Regions from separate parts of the Pseudoalteromonas sp. SA25 genome, predicted to be linked through region 2. Evidence: predicted binding sites of a transcription regulator. Region 2 holds the regulator's gene; each other region holds the start of a gene.
What was found. The regulator sigma-54, encoded in region 2, starts transcription at its own class of promoters, with help from an activator protein. The targets are predictions, from matches to a motif close to GTTGGCACGNNNNTNGNNT.
Positions count from the first base shown of each region.

Region 1: a site for sigma-54 is predicted at 1,976-1,994, ahead of fliE (flagellar hook-basal body complex protein FliE). Genes of this name have one in related genera too.
Region 3: a site for sigma-54 is predicted at 4,762-4,780, ahead of GQR45_RS04140 (BON domain-containing protein). Genes of this name have one in related genera too.

Region 1 covers NZ_WTKV01000005.1:20,503-26,203, reverse strand. Annotated here, with positions in the region: gene fliF (flagellar basal-body MS-ring/collar protein FliF) at 1-1,583, opposite strand, end outside; gene fliE (flagellar hook-basal body complex protein FliE) at 1,604-1,936, opposite strand; gene GQR45_RS05350 (sigma-54 dependent transcriptional regulator) at 2,093-3,559, opposite strand; gene GQR45_RS05345 (ATP-binding protein) at 3,556-4,668, opposite strand; gene GQR45_RS05340 (DNA-3-methyladenine glycosylase I) at 4,801-5,394, shown strand.
Region 2 covers NZ_WTKV01000001.1:59,640-65,340, forward strand. Annotated here, with positions in the region: gene lptA (lipopolysaccharide transport periplasmic protein LptA) at 1-514, shown strand, start outside; gene lptB (LPS export ABC transporter ATP-binding protein) at 517-1,242, shown strand; gene GQR45_RS00330 (RNA polymerase factor sigma-54) at 1,312-2,811, shown strand; gene hpf (ribosome hibernation promoting factor) at 2,837-3,124, shown strand; gene ptsN (PTS IIA-like nitrogen regulatory protein PtsN) at 3,129-3,581, shown strand; gene rapZ (RNase adapter RapZ) at 3,600-4,445, shown strand; gene GQR45_RS00350 (HPr family phosphocarrier protein) at 4,488-4,760, shown strand; gene mgtE (magnesium transporter) at 4,891-5,701, shown strand, end outside.
Region 3 covers NZ_WTKV01000003.1:267,655-273,355, forward strand. Annotated here, with positions in the region: gene GQR45_RS04115 (DUF3545 family protein) at 1-96, opposite strand, end outside; gene tal (transaldolase) at 320-1,270, opposite strand; gene yaaA (peroxide stress protein YaaA) at 1,496-2,275, shown strand; gene GQR45_RS04130 (mechanosensitive ion channel family protein) at 2,397-3,353, shown strand; gene GQR45_RS04135 (hypothetical protein) at 3,592-4,275, shown strand; gene GQR45_RS04140 (BON domain-containing protein) at 4,368-4,688, opposite strand; gene srmB (ATP-dependent RNA helicase SrmB) at 4,961-5,701, opposite strand, start outside.

The sequences.
Region 1 (5,701 bases), on a different contig from region 2:
GAGAAACCAACCGAAGCAGAATCAAAGTCTTTATTTAGCATATCAAGTGTATTGTCGCCAATATCTACGCCTGAACTTAATGCATCTTCGTCGTATTCTTCTAGTGTATCGTCTGGGTAAATTAAGCGTTTAAGCATTGGTTTTACTACTGCCATTATCAATACAATGATAACTAAGGCGCCTAATACAAGGCGGGCTATTTTCATAAACCAGTCTTGTTCCCACAGTGGCACTTCTATTGCTAAATTTGTTTCTTCACGTACAAACGGCACTGTCACGACTTCAAGTGCATCACCACGTTGCATATCAAAACCTACACCACCTTGTAGTAAGCGACGAATATTTGACAATGCCTCTACCGAACGTGGAGTCATGGTTGTTTCACCGTTTTCTCCCACTTTAGCGATGTAGTCAACAGCAACTGATACGCTTATTCTACGTATTACACCACTTTGCTGGCGCTTGTGCGAAATGGTTGTATCGAGTTCATAATTACGCGTGGCTTCTTTGTGGCTGCGTGTTGGTGATGTAGCTGTGCCTGCACCACCTTGCCCCGCAACCTCAGGAATGTTCGAGTTTAACGGTGGCTGATTTGTAAGCGCACCTGGAATACCAACAGCTAGGCCGCCAATGTTATTTTCTTCAAATGTGGTTTCGCTTCTAACCGCTGGTAGGTCTGGGTTATAACGCTTTTGAGTTTCCTCAATCGAGCTAAAGTCCATACTCAAATCAACTTGAGCTGTATAGTTTGCAAGCCCAACAACCGGTATTAAAATACTGTCTATTTTTTCAAGGTACTCTTGTTCGCGCTTACGTTCTAAATCGTATTCTTTACGAGAGCGTGCTGCTAATGAGCTTTGCGAACCTGAATTTAGTAATCGACCATTTTGATCGGTAACAGTAACTCGCATAGGCTCTAAACCCTGTACTGCCGAAGCAATCATATCAACAACAGAATCTACTTCTTCACGGTCAAGTGAGCGTCCACGTTTGAGTGTTAATACAACAGTTGCTGATGGTTTTTTCTCTCTGCGGGCAAATACGTTTTCTTTAGGAATGGCTAACAATACTTTAGCGCGAGTAATATTATTAAGCTCTTCAATGGTCCGTGCTAATTGCTGTTCACGGCCATGTTTTAGGCGTTCGCGCTCTAAGCGTTGGCTTACACCAAAGCCCATATCTTGCATAATTATATCAGAGCCAGATGCTGGCCCTTGCTCTAACCCTTCGCGGGTCATTAACAATTTAATATTTTGGTATTCGCTTTCATCAACCGATACAACATTGCCATCTAGTTGATATTCAATTTGTTGCGCATCTAAAAAGTCGAGTGTTTGAATAAGCTCTTCAGTTTGCATTTTGCCTAACGGGCGCATATCTGGCTGACGAGCCCAAATAATAATGAAAATCGCGATAGCTAAACAAATAGCCAATGCTATAACCAATGTTACTTGGCGCAATACATCAACACCATTTAAAGCACTTAAGTAGCCTGACTTTTGTTCTTGTTGATCATCACCACCACTTTGGTCAATACCGCCACCAGCAAGTGCTAGGTCTGTAGATTGGTTAGATTGCGCCACAATAATTCTCCACTACCTAATTAAACAGGCATGTTCATGATTTCTTTATAAGCTTCAACAAGTTTATTACGAACCTGTACTGTAGCCTCAAAAGCAACTGACGATTTTTGAGAAGCAATCATCGCCTCAGCAAGCGATACACTTCGATCACCCATCTCAACTGCTGTTACTTTTTGCGCGGCATCTTGTTGTAATCCATGCACTGAATTTAGTGCATCACTTAGCATGTCGCCAAACTGGGAAGTAGAAGTAGGTTGAACTTGAGTCGGCAATTTATTTATTTGATTATTACGGCCGGCTTCTAAAGCCATTGATTGCATTTCTTGAAATACAGCACTGTTTTGAATTTTCATAATTTATCTCTGACACGCAGTGAACTCTTACAAGTAATAAAGCACAAAGCATGCCAAATAATTAATCATTAAAATACAATAGGTTAACTTTAATTTGTGTTAGTCAGAGTTTTGACAACCCTAAGTTCGTAGCGCAAACTTAGGGTTTATAGGAGGTTATGCAGGAAGTGAAATACCTAAATCGCGCATTTGCGCTAGTTTATAACGTAAAGTTCGTGGGCTTATGCCCAACGTTTCGGCAACGTCTTTACGCTTGCCTTGGCAACGTGCAAGGGTTTCTAAAATAATGCGATGCTCTTTGTCTTTAAGCTCATCTTTATAGCTACCGGTATCTGCCGCTAGTAAACCTTGCTTAGGCTCATCCTCGGCATGCGATTTTTCATCATAATATGCAGAGCTTAGCGTGCTTTTGTCAACGCCTTTATCTGCGTGAGCTAATTCTGTTGGCGATACTGTTTGCGCTGGTGCCAATGATGGCTCCATAACAAAGTTATTAGATACTAAGTTTTCGATAAAAATAGCATGCTCGTTTATTGTGTTACCCGTGCGCAATATAAGTGCACGCTGTATAACGTTATCAAGCTCGCGCACATTACCAGGCCACGCGTGAGCCAGTAACTTTTGCTCGGCAGCTTTATCTAAATACGCCATAGGCTCTTTGCTTTTACTTATATGGCGCTCAATTAAATGCTTAGCCAATACAATAATATCGCCAGGGCGTTGGCTCAATGGTCGCCACATAAGTGGAAAAACATTAAGCCTGTAATATAAATCTTCTCTAAACTGATTTTCAGACACAGCTTCTTTTAAATCACGATTACTGGTTGCCAAAATACGTACATCGAGCTGAATTGTTTTACGCCCCCCTAAACGCTCTACTTCACGCTCTTGCAGTACGCGTAACAGTTTAGCTTGTAGTCCTAAGTCCATCTCAGTAATTTCATCAAGTAAAATAGTACCGCCTTGTGCTTGCTCAAACTTACCCGGACATGCTTGAATCGCCCCCGTAAAAGCCCCTTTTTCATAACCAAATAACGTGGCTTCGAGCATATTTTCAGGAATAGCCGCGCAGTTAATCGCTACAAATGGCTCATTACATCGGCTCGACTTATCATGAATATAACGCGCAAGTACTTCCTTACCAGAACCACTTGGGCCAAGTACCATTACACTTGCATCAGAGCGTGCTACTTTACTTGCAAGCTCCAATAATTGAATACTAGTTGGGTCAGCAACAATGGGGCCGTCGGTTTCTTTTGCTTTTTCAGGCAAATAACGGCTCACCATATTTAACAGCACTTCAGGTGCAAATGGTTTAGCCATGTAGTCAATTGCACCTAGGCGCATGGCTTCTACCGCATCGTCGATTGTGGCGTACGCCGTCATCATCAATACAGGTAAATCAGGGTGGTTTAATTTAATACTGCGTAGTAAATCAAGGCCACTCATTGCGCCCATTTGCACGTCGCTTACAACAAGCGAAAATTGATCTTTTTTAAGCAGTAACATAGCTTGCTCAGCACTGCTCGCTGCAACACATTCAATACCCGACATTTCAAGGGTATCTATTAAGGCTTCACGAAGCCCAGCGTCATCTTCGACAACTAAAATAGTGTTACTCATAATGATCCCTCTAATTTAGATGTTGCCTTAATAGGCAGTAACAAGCTAAAGCAGGCACCACCCTGCGTATTATTGGTCACATCAACACGGCCTTGGTGCGCACTAGCCACCGAACTCACTACAGCAAGTCCTAAACCTGTGCCCTGACTTTTTGTAGTAAAAAATGGTTCAAAAATTTTATCGCTTTGGCTTAAATCAACACCTGGGCCATTGTCGCTCACGCTAATACGAACCATATCTAAATCTTTTAAATCTCTTTGTGCGCTAATTTTTACTTTTGCACCGCCGCCAATAACTTGAATACTATTGTGCACAAGATTTTGAATAGCACTGGCCAATGCCGTTTTATTACCGACTATTTGTATATCTGGCTCTGGTAAGCTTACATCCAGCTCACTTTCATTAAGTGCGACCATCGCATCAGCACCTGCTTTAACTTCTGTTAAAAGCTGCTGCATTGAAACTTGCTCAACAACTTGCTGATCGCCACTTTTGGCAAATAACAGCATGTCGTTTACTTGAGTTTCTAAATCTTTTAAACGCGACATTAACTTTGTTTGAAAGTTATCGCGAGATGCTTCGGGTAAGCGCTTAGACCCTAAATTAGCAGCGTACAGCATAGCGGCTGAGAGCGGCGTACGTACTTGATGCGCCAGTGACGCAACCATTTTACCCAGCGCGCTTAATCGCTGCATATGTGCAACACGTTTTTGTAAACGGCGAGTTTCGGTTAAATCCGTCATTAAAATAAGTTGCCCTGGCTCTGGGGCTAAAGCGGTAATATCAAGTTTTATTAGGCGCCCGTCTTTTAAAGACACTTCGTGACCATCATCTTGATGTGGCCTAAAAGAGCGCTGAATAACATTAAACCAGCGTTCGCCTTCAAGTGGCTCGCCAAGCATATCAATCGCTATTTGATTCGCTTTTGCAATCAACCCTTTGCCATCAAGTACAACCACACCTGCTGGCATGGTATCAACCAAATGTGAAAGCCAACTTGCTTGCTTGCGCAGATCGCTTAATTCACCAATGTACTCCTCTTGAAGTAAACATGGGTTATACTGATTTGCAGAAAAAAACTGTGGTTTAAGCACGCTAGCAAGGGCCATAATCAAATCTCGAATTGATGTAGATATATGTCTAAATGCACGATTTATACCAAAATTTATTTACATACTTATCATTAAGTTACATCAATAATTTGAGCGACATAAAAATGACGCACACAAAAAGGAATAATAATGAGTGAGCAAATAAAGTGCCGTTGCCCGTGGCTCGACACCACTAAACCCGACTACGTTATTTACCATGATGAAGAATGGGGTGTGCCTCTTTATGATGATACAAAACTGTTTGAATTTATCACGCTTGAATCCGCGCAAGCCGGCTTAAGCTGGTACACAATTTTAAAAAAACGCAGCGGTTACAAAAAAGCATTTGCTAATTTTGATGTAGATAAAATGGCACAATTCACACAAGATGACGTTGAGAGACTAATGCTTGATGAAGGGATTGTGCGCAATCGCTTAAAAATTGCGGCAACCGTCAATAACGCTAAACGCTTTATAGAAATACAAAAAGAATTTGGTAGCTTTAGTAACTACCAATGGCAGTTTGTGGGTAATAAGCCGATTATAAGTAATTTAAATAACGTTGAGGACTACCCAGCAATTACAGAGGCATCAACCGCATTTGCGAAAGATTTAAAAAAACGGGGTTTTAAGTTTTTAGGCCCTACAACGGTTTACGCTCATATGCAGGCCTGCGGTATGGTTAACGATCACAGTAATGATTGTTTTAGAAAAGAAGAAATTATTAAGGCTTTTAGTGGGTAAGTGATTTATAGCTATAAAAGTGATTTGTTTACAAAGAGGTTAAGAGACGCTTCGCTTTAGAGAAGTAACGCGTAGGTTGACTATGGCTTCTCATTTACCCTCGTTTTTTCTATTTGTGAAATAACGTTTTATTTAAATGATTAAAAGTCTTGTTTTTCACGCGAGCAAGTCTAGCGTCTACAACAAAAGTAAAAACCGTGTAGGTGCGAATTTACTTCGCGCTCTTGCTAATATTTTTAAGTAAAGTGCGGTATAAAACCGCACCTACAAAACGAGGGGTTATTTATCTACTGTGTTTGGCCAATTT
Region 2 (5,701 bases):
TATTATTCCTACACTTATACTAGCGTTTAATAGTGGTGCTGCAGAGCAAAACACGCAACCGACTGCAAATCAAATTTCAATAAGTGCCGACAAGCAAGAAGGTCAATTAAAAGCTAATGTCGGGATTTTTGAGAAAAACGTTGAAATTATTCACGGTAACCGCCGTATCACAGCCGACCGCTTAGAAGTACATAAACGCGATGAACTTGGTGATAATAAACAATTATTAATTGCTACAGGTAGCCCTGCGCACTTTGAAGAAAAGCAATCAGATGGCACAACTATGAGCGCCAGTGCTGACGAAGTACGTTATGATGTATCTAAGCGTTTTTTAACGCTTGTTGGTAATGCACAAGTATCGCAAGCGGGACAAAAAATAAATGCTAAAAGCATTACCTACGATATAGAGCAGCAGCTAATCAGTGCCGAAAAAGATGAAAACTCAACTGACCGCGTTCACACAATTTTAGTGCCAATCGAGACTAAAAAAAGTAAAAAAAGCGACAAAGGTTAACCATGAGCACATTAAAAGCAGAGCTATTAGCAAAGAGCTATAAAGGCCGTGAAGTTGTAAAAAACGTCGGCCTTGAAGTCAAAGCTGGCAGTATTGTTGGCTTACTTGGCCCTAACGGCGCAGGTAAAACCACCACGTTTTATATGATAGTAGGACTTGTACCTAGCGACAAAGGTAAAATATCGATAGACGATAACGATATTACTCTTTTACCTATGCATAGTCGTGCTAGATTAGGCATTGGCTACTTACCGCAAGAGTCTTCAATATTCAGAAAGCTGACTGTTTATCAAAACTTAATGGCCATTTTAGAAACGCGCAAAGAGTTAAATAAACAAGCTAGAGAAGACACTCTCGATAAATTATTAGATGAATTTAGCATACAACACATTCGCGATAGCCAAGGTATGGCATTGTCAGGTGGCGAACGTCGTCGTGTTGAAATAGCACGTGCGCTGGCAGCAGATCCTAAATTTATATTACTGGATGAACCATTTGCAGGTGTTGACCCTATTTCGGTATTAGACATAAAGAAAATAATAGAACATCTTAAAAATCGTGGGATTGGTGTATTAATTACCGATCATAACGTAAGAGAAACCCTTGATGTTTGTGAAAAAGCCTACATTGTTTCTCATGGGGAGCTGATTGCATCAGGTACTCCAGAACACGTATTAAATGATAAAACAGTACGCGATGTTTACTTAGGCGAGCAATTTAGGCTGTAACATTTACGCCATGTCTTTAAGCATCTGCTAGTATTAATTATAACAACATAAAAGGATTGTTAGAGATACATGAGGCAATCACTACAGCTGCGCATGGGCCAGCAACTTACAATGACTCCACAGCTGCAACAAGCTATTCGTTTGTTGCAACTCAGTACATTGGATCTCCAGCAAGAAATACAAGAAGCTCTCGACAGCAACCCGCTATTAGAGGTTGAAGAAGCAGACTATTCAGAAGACGCTGCAGGTAAAAACGAGCAAAAAGCAGATACAGATGACATAACTGTTAGCGCATCTGCCGATGATGCTCCAAGCGAATACGAACAAGATAGTGGTGAAGCACTTGCAAAAGACACGCTAAGTGACGACATGGCTATGGATGTTAGTTGGGATGAGTACATGAGTGCCGCCCCAGCAGCATCATCGGGTCCGATGCCTGAAGACGAATCAATATACCAAGGTGCCTCTACTGAAACGCTCCATGAGTATTTAATGTGGCAGTTACAACTAACGCCATTTAGCCCTACAGACGAAGCTATTGCTATTGCTATTGTAGAAGCCGTCGATGATTCAGGTATTTTAACACTAAGCTGCGAAGAGATTTTAGAAAGCTTTAATCAAGAAAACGAAGATGATAACGAAGTCGAACTTGATGAAATTGAAGCTGTATTAAAACGCATCCAGCTGTTTGATCCTGTTGGTATTGCTGCACGTAGTTTACAAGAGTGTTTGTGTATTCAGCTTAACCAGTTTGATAAAGAAACACCTTACATTAATGAAACAAAAATGATTTTAACCGAGCATATTGATTTATTAGCTGCTCGTGACTATCGTACATTAATGAAGAAAACTAAGCTCAAAGAAGAAGAGCTTAAAGAAGTAATGACATTAATACATACTCTTAGCCCTAAACCTGCAGATACTATTGTAAGAGAAGAGTCTGAGTATGTTATTCCTGATGTGTCAGTTAAAAAAATTAAAGGCCGCTGGGTTGTTGAGTTAAACCCAGATAGCATGCCTAAAATTCGTGTTAATAGCCAATACGCGGCAATGTCTCGCACTGTAAAATCCAGTGGTGACAGCCAGTTTATTCGCTCGCATTTACAAGAAGCTAAATGGTTTATTAAAAGCTTAGAAAGTAGAAACGACACGCTATTAAAAGTAACAAATTGTATTGTTAAGCAACAACAAGGCTTTTTTGAACACGGTCCTGAAGCCATGAAACCAATGGTTTTAAATGATGTTGCTGAAATGGTAGAAATGCACGAATCAACAATTTCGCGCGTAACAACCCAAAAGTATATGCACACACCCCGTGGTATATTTGAGCTTAAATATTTTTTCTCAAGCCATGTAAGCACCGAAAACGGTGGTGAATGTTCATCTACAGCAATCCGTGCGCTTATCCGAAAATTAATCGCAGCAGAAAACTCAGCAAAACCATTGAGTGATAGCAAAATAGCGGATATATTGGCTGAGCAAGGAATTAAAGTAGCGAGACGTACAATCGCAAAATACCGCGAATCTCTGGCTATTCCACCGTCAAATCAACGTAAAAGTTTGATTTAAGACGCAAAAAAAGAGGGTAATGCTTATGCAACTAAACTTAACTGGTCGTCACGTAGAATTAACCGATTCACTAAGAGACTATATTAATACCAAATTTGCGAAGCTAGAAAGACACTCTGATCATATTAATAATGTTCATGTCATTCTCGATGTAGAAAAATTAAATCAAAAAGCAGAAGCCACCATACACGTAAGCGGTGCTGAGCTATTTGCCTCTACAGAACATCAAGATATGTATGCCGCCATTGACTCGTTGATCGACAAGCTCGATCGACAAGTAATTAAACACAAAGAGAAGCTTGCTCGACACTAATATGATGAAATTAAGCTCACTTATATGCCAGGACTGCAGCAAAGCTGCGGTCCTTTTTAATAGCAAAAAAAGAATTTTAGAGTTCATTAGCGAACTTGCTCACGACAAACTTCCGTATTTACCGCAACAAGATATTCTTAATGCTTTAATGAGCAGAGAGAAACTCGGTAGTACAGGTATAGGGCGTGGCATTGCCATTCCTCATGGAAGAATGAGCGGTGCAGAAGAGCCTTTGGCTTTAGTACTCGTTAGCGAAACTCCAATAAATTTTGATGCAATCGATAATCGCCCTGTTGATATTTTCGTCGCACTCATCGTACCAGATGGCGATAACCAGCAGCACTTAAAGACTCTAGCAACCATTGCTGATAAACTAAACAACAAAGATTTTTGTAAACAGTTACGCAGTGCAAAATCAGATACTGAGCTTTACCAAGTTATTGTCAATCAATCATAGTTTTATAAAGGGTGTTAAATGGAGTTAATTATCATAAGCGGTCGCTCTGGTTCTGGAAAGTCGGTTGCTTTACGCGTTGTAGAAGATTTAGGTTATTATTGCGTAGATAATATTCCAGTTAACTTGCTTCCTTCATTAGTTCGCAGTGTGTCTGATAGCTATGATAAAATTGCTGTTAGCATTGATGTGCGTAACATCCCTAAGCAACAAGATGAATTTAACGATATTCTTGAATACTTGCCTGGCTTTGCAAAACCTACTTTATTTTATTTAGATAGCGACGATCAAACATTGATCAAACGTTTTTCTGAAACTCGTAGATTACACCCACTATCAATTGACTCGTTGCCTCTTGATTTAGCCATCAAAAAAGAAAAAGAATTACTTGATGTATTAATCACCCGCGCCGACTTTATGATAGATACAACTGATTTGAGTGTTCATCAACTTGCTGAATCTATTCGTGAAAAGATTTTAGGTAAAAAAGATAAGCAACTGATTGTCACGTTTGAATCGTTTGGTTTTAAATACGGTATACCAAAAGAAGCAGATTACGTATTTGATGCACGCTTTTTACCCAATCCACATTGGGAACCTGAATTAAAACCTTTAAATGGGTTAGATCAACCTGTTAAAGATTATTTGGCCAATCACAGCATAGTGCAAAAATTCACATGGCAAATTCAAACATTTGTACAAACATGGTTACCGCACTTAGAGCGAAATAACCGCAGTTATTTAACCATTGCTATTGGGTGTACAGGCGGACAACATCGCTCTGTATATTTAGCGCAAACTATCGGTGAAAGTTTTGCAATGACACATCCCAATGTGAAAATTCGCCATCGCGAACAAGAAAAATAATATAGCTGAATAATCACCTGTTCAGCTTAGGTAGAGTAAGTTATGCATTGTGAAGACACTTTTTTAATAAAAAACAAATTAGGATTGCACGCCAGAGCAGCCACCGTGCTTGCCCAATTGGCAGTGCAGTTTGATGCGACAATTACATTATTTCAAGATGACAAAGAAGCTGCAGGCGATAGCGTACTTGCACTAATGTTACTTGAAAGTAGCCAAGGCAAAGAAGTAAAAGTTGTATGTAAAGGCCCCGATTCTGAGCAAGCTTTACATGCTGTTGGAGAATTAATAGCACAACGTTTTAATGAACAAGAATAAACAGTTATAAAAATAATGCTCGCATTACTAATGCCCCAACTAAAACAGATATATAAAATAAATACGGTTAGTGACGCCAGTTAACTCACCTCTCCCCATAAAGTAATATAAAAATTTATAAAGGACGCCAATGCCTGAAGCTTTTGAACAAGATTACCCACTACAGCAACTAAAACAGGTGACTAAGTCACTCAATAGTGGTCAATTTGTTCAAGTTAGGCGCATGCTCGCAAAAACAGCTCCTTGTGATACCGCATTATTATTAGAATCATCACCACATAAAATTCGCCGACTCCTTTGGCAGTTGGTTGATCCTGATGTGCAAGGTGATGTTCTTGAAGAACTCTCAGAAGATGTTCGTTTAGGCATTATTGCCCAAATGGAACCTAAGCACATTGCAGCCGCAACAGAAGATATGGGCCACGATGACTTAGGTGAAGTATTACGTAGTCTACCGGACACCGTTTATAAAGACGTTGTTAGCGCGATGGACATTCAAGACCGTGAGCGTGCAACACAAGCACTTTCGTATCAAGAGCGTTCTGCTGGCGCGCTAATGAACACCGATACGGTGACCATCCGCCCTGACGTTACGCTCGATGTTGTACTTAGGTATATTAGGCTACGCGGCGAGTTGCCAGAAGGTACCGATGACTTGTACGTTGTTGATAAGCATAACTGCTTTATAGGCGCTTTATCGCTAAGTACATTATTAACTAACCCGCCAGAAAAAATTGTTCGCGATTTAATGGATGAAGATTGTGAATCCATTCCAATCTCAATGGATGAAAGTGAAGTCGCGCAATTATTTGAACGTCATAATTGGATATCGGCCCCCGTAGTTGATGATAACGATCAGCTCCTTGGTCGTGTCACTATCGATGACATCGTTGACGTAATCCGCGAAGATGCTGAGCATAGTTTATTGGGCTTAGCCGGCC
Region 3 (5,701 bases), on a different contig from region 2:
TATTTCACGCCATTTTCTTTTTTTATTTTTCTGAGAGGTTTTCCTTGTTGTATCTGGTCCTTCTAATATCTCTAATATATCGTTTAGGCTATCCATGAACTTCTCCTATTGATTTTATTGACCTCAAGAATACCTATACCACAGGCCTAGTTAAAATAGAATAAAAAAGTGACAGTTATGTTACATAAGTGTGATTAATTGATGAAGGTTTATACGAAGATTATATGAAGTCGATATGAAGATTATATAGAGGGGTAGCGTATTTTAGGCATAAAAAAACGCCGCTATTGCGACGTTTTTAAAACACGATTATAGCAAATTACATTGCTTTAAAGCGCGCCTCTAGTTGTTCTTGTGCATCAGCAAAAGAGCGAATACCTTCAGCTAGTTTTTCAGTAGCCATAGCATCTTGGTTATGTAACCAACGGAACTGTGCTTCTGTTAATGGCTCTGGTTTTGGCTCTTGTGGAACATCGCTTTCAAGCAAATATTCTTGTGCGCCTTCAAGGTTGCCTAAATCTTCTAAAAGATTAGGGCTAATAGTTAGCTTGTCACAACCTGTAAGTGCAATAATTTCGCCTGTGTTACGGAAACTTGCACCCATCACAACTGTTTTGTAGTCATGGCGTTTGTAAAATTCAAAAATGCTGCGTACAGACTGAACACCTGGATCTTGTAGCGGATCGGTTGGTTTTTCCATACCGTTAGCAACGTGCCAATCTAAAATACGGCCAACAAATGGCGAAATTAGAAATACGTTTGCATCGGCACACGCGCGGGCTTGGGCATCGCTAAATAATAAAGTAAGGTTACATTTAGTCCCTTCTTTTTCTAGCTGCTCAGCGGCTTTAATACCTTCCCATGTAGACGCTACTTTAATTAAAATTTTGTCTTTGCTTACACCTTCTTTTTCGTAAAGGCTAAGTAGGGTATGTGCTTTATCAATCGTAGCTTGCGTATTAAACGAAAGGCGTGCATCTACTTCAGTAGAAATATAACCAGGTACAATAGCGCTAATTTCTTTACCTAGTAATACGGCAAAGTAATCACATGCTAGTTCAAGTTGTTTAGCAGGCTCTTGCTCGGTTTCTTTTGCGTAGCTCCAAGCTTTATCTAAGTAAGGCTTATATGCTTCAATCTCGCTCGCTTTTAATAAAAGCGACGGGTTTGTAGTTGCATCTTCTGGTTGATGCTTTTTAATAGCTTCAATATCACCAGTGTCGGCCACAATAGATGAATGTTGTTTTAGCCTTTGTAGAGCTGAAGTCATTTGCTTTCCTCATTCCAAGCAAGTTAAAAGAAAAATCTAATCACTCTTAATATATCTAATCCATACTGCAACAGTGTGACAATGCTTGATAGGTCTTATGTCCTGATCAATAAAAAAACGGCAATGCATGGGTTATTAAGAGAGGATTTATTTAAACAAAACGTGCTTTTCGTTTCATTTAATGTTGAAATTGACACTAAATAAATTACAAGTCAATAGCTAACTATGATCACTGTTATTTCACCTGCAAAAAATCTTGATTACGAAACGCCACCCGCAACAGACAAGTTCACTCAGCCTGAATTACTAGAGCACAGCGAAGAGCTCATGAAAGTATGCCGTGAACTAACACCAGCGCAAATTGGCAGTTTAATGAAAATTAGCGACAAGCTATCCGGGCTTAACGCAGCACGCTTTAGTGAGTGGGCGCTGCCGTTTACACAAAGCAATGCTAAACAAGCCGCACTTGCCTTTAATGGTGATGTATATGGCGGTTTAGATGCAAGCACGCTTAAAGCTAGCGAGCTTGATTACGCACAAAACCATTTACGTATACTTTCGGGTTTATACGGCTTATTAAAACCACTTGATTTAATGCAAGCTTATCGCCTTGAAATGGGCACCAAGCTTGAAAACTCACGTGGCAAAAACTTATACGAGTTTTGGGGCAGCGTAATCGCGAATAAACTAAACGACGTATTAAAAGCGCAAGACGCACAATATTTAGTTAACCTTGCTTCAAATGAATATTTTAAAGCGGTAGATAAAAAAGCGCTTAATGCACAAATTATTACCCCACACTTTAAAGACTGTAAAAACGGTCAATATAAAGTAATCAGCTTTTATGCTAAAAAAGCACGCGGCATGATGGCGCGCTACATTATCGAAAATAAAGTAACGCAGTTAAGCCAACTTAAAGAGTTTACGGTAGCAGGTTATTACTTTAGCCCAGAGGCAACAGTTAAAGAGCTTGAGCCGGTATTTATGCGCGACGAACAAAATTAGGTTTATAAGCTTAAATAAAAAATTTAAAAGCCATGCATTGCATGGCTTTTTTGATGTTGGCGTTATATTTGCAATCTCATCTAATATTAATGAGAACACTAATTAAATAGGTGCAAATAAAATGATCAGCATTCCGTCAATTGACGAAGCCGAAAAACTAATAGAAGAAAAGCTCGGAGGGTGGTTTGATGTTGTAATAAGTCATATCCCTAATTTTATAGTTGCGATACTGATCGCAATTGTGTTTTCAATATTGGCACGCTTTGCTGGCAAGCTGATGAAAAACGTATTACGCCGCTCACTCGACTCAAAACAAATTGCCGACTTAATGGCGTCAATTTTTAAAGTTATTGTGTTGTGCATAGGTTTATTTATAGCGCTCGATTTTGTTGGCTTAAAAGGCACCGTTACTTCGCTACTTGCTGGTGCAGGTATTGTGGGTTTAGCAATTGGTTTTGCGTTTCAAGACATGACCGAAAACCTAATTGCTGGTATAGCAATGGGTGTACGTAAGCCATTTAAAACAGGTGACGTAATAGAAACCGATGATGTGTTTGGTTCAATACATTCTATAAACCTACGTAACACGCTAATAGAGAGCTTTTACGGGCAATTAATACTTGTGCCAAATAAAGTCTTATTTAGAAATGTATTAAAAAATTACACCACTTTAGGTGTTAGGCGCATAGAAGTGCCAGTGGGTATTTCGTACGGTGACGACATAGAAAAAGCAAAAGACGTTATAGTCGAAAAAATTAACGAATTTGACTTTGTAATACGCAAAGACGAAACCGCCGTATACGCTGAAGGCTTTGGTGACAGCAGCATCAACTTACTGGTATGGTTTTGGATTAAATACCCAGGCGAGCCTGACTTTATGACGGTACGCCATAAAGGTGTTGTTGCCGTTAAGCAAGCACTAGACGAGGCGGACATTAGCATTCCATTCCCAATTCGCACTTTAGATTTTGGTATTAAAGGCGGCGAAAAACTCGATGCTATGATAAGCGACAAAATAAGCCAGCAATCATCAAATAAAGACAGTAGCGACGGTACTGACTCTAACCAAAGTGAGTAATTTAGTTAAAGCTCATTAGGTAAAAGCATTGGGAAATAGTTACTTACCAACAGCGCATTTTTACAGAGTAAAAATGCGCTTTTTAATTAGTTCAAGTCACTTTTCTTTATTCATTAATTATTTTCTCCAGCAGATTTTGTAACGTATTTTTTATAAGGTAAGTTTCCCTTTTATCTATTTATTATGTAATTATTGGTTATACAAGGTGTATTTTTTTGGATATTAGGGTTACAAACAAATGAAGTTAAAGATTAAATGGTTTACAAAAATAATTTTATTTTCAAGCCTAGTTATTAGCTTTATTTCAGTAGGTAACGAATATAATGCTAAATATGATGTGAGTTATAAATTAAATATAGATAACAATATCGCTGAAATACTTTTTCTCGATAAAAACAAAAACCTTACCTCTACATTAATCTTACCAAATAAAGCGGCATATATTGAAAAAGAGAAGTTACGAGAGTTTTGCAGCTCAGATGATGTTTTATGCCCTAGAAAAAGTTATGAAAGTAACGTTATCACTTGGTCACCTGATAATGAATATTTAGCTGTGTTTGTGGGTAATACAAAAGGGTTTTGGTTTATCCCCAGTAAAGAGATAACAAAAGCCGCATTCAATAAAAATAATGTAGTTAAAGTCGGCGTACATACTCAAAACGATAAAATAAATATTGCTCTATTTCATGGCGCGGCAGGATGGGTTGATAATCATCATTACGTTTTTTCAGCGGGTTTAAGTGGTGACAATTTTGTTTATAAGTTTAACCCAAAAACAAAGGAACTTAAGGGTTTTCCTTTTGAGCTAAATGAAGATTCTACGGTAAGCAGTTTTAAAGAAGTTTTTGTTGAAAGTTTTAATTCACAAAAAAGTAGTTTTAAATTAAGTGATGTTATTCAACAGCTAGATAAATTGAAATAACTACAAAAAATAAACATAAAAAAGCGCAGCATGTGTTGGAGTAACAAGCCGCGCTTATGATTAGTTATACAAATAAGTTTATGTGGTGCGTATTAAATAACGCTAATTTTATTACGAATGATTTTTACACCATCCATATTTTCTAAAAACTTTTGAGCTAGTGCGCGCTGAAAACCAGTTTGTGCTTCACCGTATAAATCTACTTCACCATTTTTTACCTGCACACGAATATCACTTAACGCTAGGTTAGGATTAGTTCGTAGGGTGTTGGTGATAGCTTGTTGTAAGTTAGGTTGAGTGGCTACACTGCTTACTACGGCCATGTTGGTTGCTGCACTTACTTTTGTAGCGCAAGCTAATAAAAATAAACAACAAAATGATACTAAAGCGATAGTTAACTTGAAGCGGTTCATAACTTAATCCTTACATTACGGTGAATAGTGCAGCCACAATATGGAAATTCCATCGGCTAGGTTATCTTTGTAGTTACAATTTCGGTGCCAATGTTAACGCTATGAAATATAAGGGAATTTTATTAAGTGGGAATTCAGGTGGGCAAAAATTACATTTAAATGAGTATGAGTTACATGCTTGGGTTACATATGTAACAGGTACAAACAGCAGAGCCTGCAAGGCTTGCATTAAAAAGCCGACAAAAGTCGGCTTAGTATAAAAATGTTTTAGGTTACTTTTTCTTTTTAACCTTAGCCTTTTTCTTGGCTTTCATTTTTACTGGATCTTTACGTTTTTTAGCCGGTGGCTTAGCTTCTTTATGCTGTGGCTCAACACCTCTAATTACACGGCGTTTTAATTTTTGTTCAACGTAGCGCTCTACTTTATATAAAATACCAATATCGTGTGCTTCAACTAGCGATATTGCTATCCCTTTTTTACCAGCACGGCCAGTACGACCAATACGGTGTACGTATACGTCGGCAGTGCGCGGCATATCAAAGTTAATAACGTGGCTGATGTCAGATACATCAATACCACGTGCAGCTACGTCGGTAGCAACTAATATGCTTGTTTTGCCACTGTGGAAGTTTTCCATGGCTTTCATACGTTTGTCTTGTGGCATTTCGCCGCGTAACCACGCCGCTTTTACATCATTAGTTGTAAGTTCGCCAATCAATGTTTCTAAGCGTTCGCGAGTTTTAACAAACACAATCGCTTTAGTTACGTCAGGGTTTTTTAGCGTATTAACTAATAATTCAAGTTTGTGATGATAATCGTCGGCTAAATGTACCCATTGGTGAATTTTTGCTTTTTCTTTACGTGACGATTCGGCTTCTAATAGAGCTGGGTCGTTTAATGTTTTTTCAGCAAACCTTTCTACGCTGTCACCTTCAAGTGTTGCTGAGAATAAAAAACATTGGCGACGATTTTTAGCTTCGTCACAAATACGGCTCATTTCTTTTTTGAAACC